2 regions of the Arthrobacter sp. 05T423 genome follow, and region 2 is predicted to be linked to the other one. Evidence: riboswitches for the same ligand, from Rfam matches in the RefSeq annotation. Region 2 holds a riboswitch; the other holds the start of a gene.
The links. A riboswitch is a leader RNA that binds a small molecule or an ion and turns the genes downstream of it on or off. The one in region 2 is predicted to bind glycine.
Positions count from the first base shown of each region.

Region 1: another riboswitch for glycine. It lies ahead of cycA (D-serine/D-alanine/glycine transporter); the one in region 2 lies ahead of gcvP (aminomethyl-transferring glycine dehydrogenase).

Region 1 is NZ_JBFTLC010000053.1:10,437-12,824, reverse strand. It holds partial or broken gene gcvP (aminomethyl-transferring glycine dehydrogenase) at 1-116, opposite strand, end outside; glycine riboswitch at 265-365, opposite strand; glycine riboswitch at 555-652, shown strand; gene cycA (D-serine/D-alanine/glycine transporter) at 801-2,303, shown strand; gene purU (formyltetrahydrofolate deformylase) at 2,300-2,388, shown strand, end outside.
Region 2 is NZ_JBFTLC010000048.1:553-2,940, reverse strand. It holds gene AC1DFE_RS22620 (TetR/AcrR family transcriptional regulator) at 1-505, shown strand, start outside; glycine riboswitch at 632-730, shown strand; partial or broken gene gcvP (aminomethyl-transferring glycine dehydrogenase) at 932-2,388, shown strand, end outside.

The sequences.
Region 1 (2,388 bases), on a different contig from region 2:
ACGAGGCCATCGACAGTGTCATAGCCGATGTTCTTGAGCATGGTGTCGATATCGGCCTGGCGCCTGGCGCCGATATGCCGGTCGGCAAACGTTGAAGGAAGAGATTGAATCGTCATGAGGAACTCCAGGTTTGGCCGGCCACGTGTGACACGGCATGGTTTGGGTTCCTCCCCGCTCTGTATTGGACCTGAGAGATTCCGCGGACATGGTTCTCCGCTTGCACCGTCGGTGAGTCCGGTTACCCGGACTGCTTTCCAGAGTTGCCTAGCCGCGGCGGTACGGGGGCCTGAGAGATTCCTGGGGAGGATTTGCTCCTACGGCGCCTGCCCGGTGAATGACAGGGAGGACTCTCCCGCCACGGTTCGAAAGGCTATGAAGATGTGGGGTGATTCGGCTCACAAGTTACCGGACAATTCCGTCCGTGCCAAATCGGAGGTCCCCGTTCGACATTTCTTCGTGACCGAGACCACACTGATCCGGTGGCCAGCGGGTCCGGCCGGCAAACGGCCGCCGTCGACACGCATGATTTTTCTCGACATAACTGAATATGCTTACGATCTGCGGCGGGAGAGCCCTGCCGGTACGTTCAGCAGGCGCCGTAGGAGCAAACCCTCCCCAGGAAACTCTCAGGCCCACGTACCGCCGCGGCGAGGCAACTCTGGAAAGCAGGCAGGCACGTCCTGTCTCACCGACGGTGCAAGCGGACGACCCTGTCCGCGGAATCTCTCAGGTCCCATACAGAGCGGGGAGGAACCGAATCAGTGTGGCCATCCAAGGCCACTTGAACGATGGAGTTCCTTATGACGATTCATCCTCCTGCCTCCCCAACCGGTTCGCCAGCCGCCGAGGCTCCCCGCCTGGAGCGGCAGCTGAGCAACCGGCACATCCAGCTGATCGCCATCGGCGGTGCCATTGGCACGGGCCTGTTCATGGGCTCCGGCAAAACCATTTCCGCGGCCGGGCCGTCCGTGATTTTCGTGTACATGATCATTGGCTTCATGCTGTTTTTCGTCATGCGGGCCATGGGCGAGCTGCTGCTGAGCAATCTCAATTACAAGTCCTTCAGCGACTTCGCCGCTGACCTGCTGGGGCCCTGGGCGGGGTTCTTCACCGGATGGACCTACTGGTTCTGCTGGGTGATTACCGGAATTGCGGACGTCATCGCCATCGCAGGGTACTCCCGTGAGCTCTGGCCGGGACTGCCCCTCTGGATTCCCGGCCTGGCCACCGTCGCCATCCTGCTGCTGCTGAACCTGACCACGGTCAAGGCGTTCGGTGAGACCGAATTCTGGTTTGCCCTCATCAAGATCATTGCAATTGCTGCCCTGATCGTGGTGGGCATGTTCATGATCTTCACCGGTTTCCAGAGCGGCGCCGGGCAGGCAAGCTTCTCTAACTTGTGGAGCCATGGCGGCTTCTTCCCCAACGAATTCATGGGCTTCGTGGCCGGTTTCCAGATTGCCGTGTTCGCCTTTGTGGGCATCGAACTGGTGGGCACTACGGCTGCTGAGGCCAAGAACCCGGAGAAAAACCTTCCCAAGGCCATCAATTCCATCCCGGTCCGCGTGCTGCTTTTCTACGTGGGTGCCCTCATTATCCTGATGTCCGTCACTCCATGGACCCAGTTCGCGGCCGGCCACAGCCCGTTCATTGCGATGTTCTCGCTGGCCGGACTCGGGGCCGCCGCCACGGTGGTCAACCTCGTAGTGCTGACCTCGGCGATGTCCTCGGCCAACTCCGGAATCTACTCCACCTCGCGCATGGTCTACGGCCTGGCCCAGGAAGGCGACGCGCCGTCCGTCTTTGGCAGCCTGTCCCGGCGCAAGGTACCCAGCAACGCCCTGTTCCTGTCCTGCGTGCTGCTGCTCTCCGGAGTGGTGCTCATGTACGCCGGCCAGGACGTCGGCAAGGCGTTCGACATGGTCACCACCGTGTCCGCCGTCTGCTTCGTCTTCGTCTGGTCGATCATCCTCGCCAGCTACATCGCTTTCCGCCGCCGCCGCCCGCACCTGCATACTGCATCGAAGTTCAAGATGCCCGGCGGCATCCCCATGGTGTGGGTGGTCTTCGCGTTCTTCGCCTTTGTGCTGTGGACCCTGACCACCCAGCCCGACACCCTTGCCGCGCTGTTGGTCACACCCGTTTGGTTCATCCTGCTCGGTGCGGCGTGGCTGGTTCTGCGCCGCCGGCCGGCCCACCTCGCCCGCTACGCGGCCTTCCAGGAGGAGCTTCAGGCCGAGGAGACCGCCGCCCGCGAGCATGCGAGCCGGCGTCTCGAGGAGAAGGAAAGTGTCAAGGGATGATCGGGACAGAGGAAAAGCCGACGGCGGCGGGCCAGGCCCGCGGGGCCCGGACTCCGGAGGCCGGCAGGGAGTTTGTGCTGACCTT
Region 2 (2,388 bases):
CGATGCGTTTGAATCCCTGCTGATTGAGGTGGGGGAGCGTGCCGCTACCCTTGACGCCGTGGCTGCCCGTGCCGGCGTGTCCAAGGGCGGACTTCTGTACCACTTCCCGAACAAGGAAGCGCTGATCGGCGTACTGCTGGACCGGCTGGATGAGTTCGCGGAGGCGGATGCCCAGGCCATGGCCGCGGCTCCCGAGGGCGCTGCCGCCTACTTCATCAAATCGTCCGTCTGGGCGGACACCCCGCTGGACCGCGTTATTGTCGCCGCGACGAGGCTGGCCGAGGTGGCGCACGAGGAGACCCGGCGCAGGTTCGCCCACATCCAGCAGCGATGGCTCGACGAGATCGCCCGCGACGTCGGACCGGGGCTGGCCAAGGCAGTCCTGTATATGGGTGACGGGCTCTACTTCAACGCGATGCTGTCCATTGGCCCGGCGGCGACGCCGGCCGAGACCGCAGCCGACGTCGGGAGCCTGCTTGCCGCGCTTGGCCGGCTCCGGGGGTAGGCCGGCGTCGGGGTTGGTTCAGGCCCCGCGGCTGTGTCAGCCGGGGGCGCCACAGTTTGCAGACGCGAGGCTGGCGTAGGACAATAGCCTCTGTGACAGTTGTCACCGCTCAATTGAATATGCCTTTGATCTGCGGCGGGAGAGTCCTGCAAGTAGGTACAAGCAGGCGCCGTAGGAGCAAAACCTCCCCAGGAATCTCTCAGGCCCATGTACCGCCGCGGCAAGGCAACTCTGGAAAGCAGCAGGCTGCCGGCTTGAAATGTTCCGCCTCCGGGCGGACGGTTCAGGGCATGCTCTGCTCACCGACGGTGCAAGCGGAGCTGCGCGTAAGCGCGGCAACGCGGAAACTCTCAGGTCCAATACAGAGCGGGGAGGAACCCGAATCACTGTGGCGTACCCTGCGCCGCCTTAGTTATGGAGTTCCTTTTGACTGTACAATCAGCCTCCGCCTCCTTCGTCGACCGGCATATTGGCGCTCGCCGCCAGGCCGACGTCGAAGCCATGCTCAAGGCCGTTGGCTACGAGACTGTCGATGCACTGGTTGACACGGCAGTGCCGAAAGACATCCGGCAGGACTCGCCGCTGGAGCTCTCCCCGGCCCTGAGTGAAGTCGAAACCCTCGCCGAACTCCGGAAGCTCGCGGCCAAGAACAAGACCGCCGTGCAGATGATCGGCCAGGGCTATTACGACACCGTGACGCCGCCGGTGATCCGCCGCAATGTCCTCGAAGCCCCCGCCTGGTACACCGCCTACACGCCCTACCAGCCGGAGATTTCCCAGGGCCGCCTCGAGGCCCTGCTGAACTTCCAGACCATGGTCCAGGACCTCGTTGGCCTGCCGATCGCCAACGCGTCACTGCTGGATGAAGCAACAGCCGTGGCCGAGGCTGTACTGCTGATGCGCCGGGCCAACAAGAACAAGCAAGCCCACGACGGCAAGACCGTGCTGGACGCGGACTGCCTGCCCCAGACCATCGCCATCGTCAGGGGCCGCGCCGAAGCCCTCGGCTTCGAGGTCGAGGTTGCAGACCTTTCCCAGGGCCTGCCCGACGGCGACATCAACGGCGTCGTCCTCCAGCAGCCGGGCGTTTCGGGCCGGGTGTGGGACCAGTCCGGCGTGATCGCCGCCGCCAAGGAACGCGGTGCGCTGGTCACCGTGGCGGCTGACCTGCTGGCACTGACGCTCATCACCCCTCCCGGCGAGCAGGGCGCGGACATCGCCGTCGGTTCCGCGCAGCGTTTCGGCGTGCCGCTGTTTTACGGCGGCCCCCACGCCGCGTACATGGCAGTGCAGAAGGGTCTTGAACGCTCCCTGCCCGGCCGCCTCGTGGGCGTCTCCAAGGACAACGCCGGCGTTCCGGCCTACCGCCTGGCGCTGCAGACCCGGGAGCAGCACATCCGCCGCGAGAAGGCCACGTCCAACATCTGCACCGCACAGGCGCTGCTCGCCATCGTGTCGTCCTTCTACGCCGTCTACCACGGCCCGGAGGGACTGAAGGCGATCGCCGAAACCGCCCACGGCCACGCCAGGACCCTGGCGGCATCGCTCAAGGCTGCCGGGCTGGACGTCCTGCACACCAGCTTCTTCGATACCTTGACGGTTTCCGTGCCGGGCAAGGCTGCCGGCATCATCGCCGCCGCCGAGGAGAAGGGCATCAATCTCCGCACCATCGACGTTGACACCGTCGGCATCTCCGCCGATGAAACGACGACCCCGGCCATCGTGGCTGACGTTCTCACCCTCTTTGGTGCCAAGTCTGTGGGGTCCACGGGCGGTTTCGCCCTGGATGCCGCCGTCGAACGTTCCTCCGGCTACCTGCAGCACCCGGTGTTCAACACGCACCGCTCCGAAACCCAGCTGCTGCGCTACATCCGCAAGCTTTC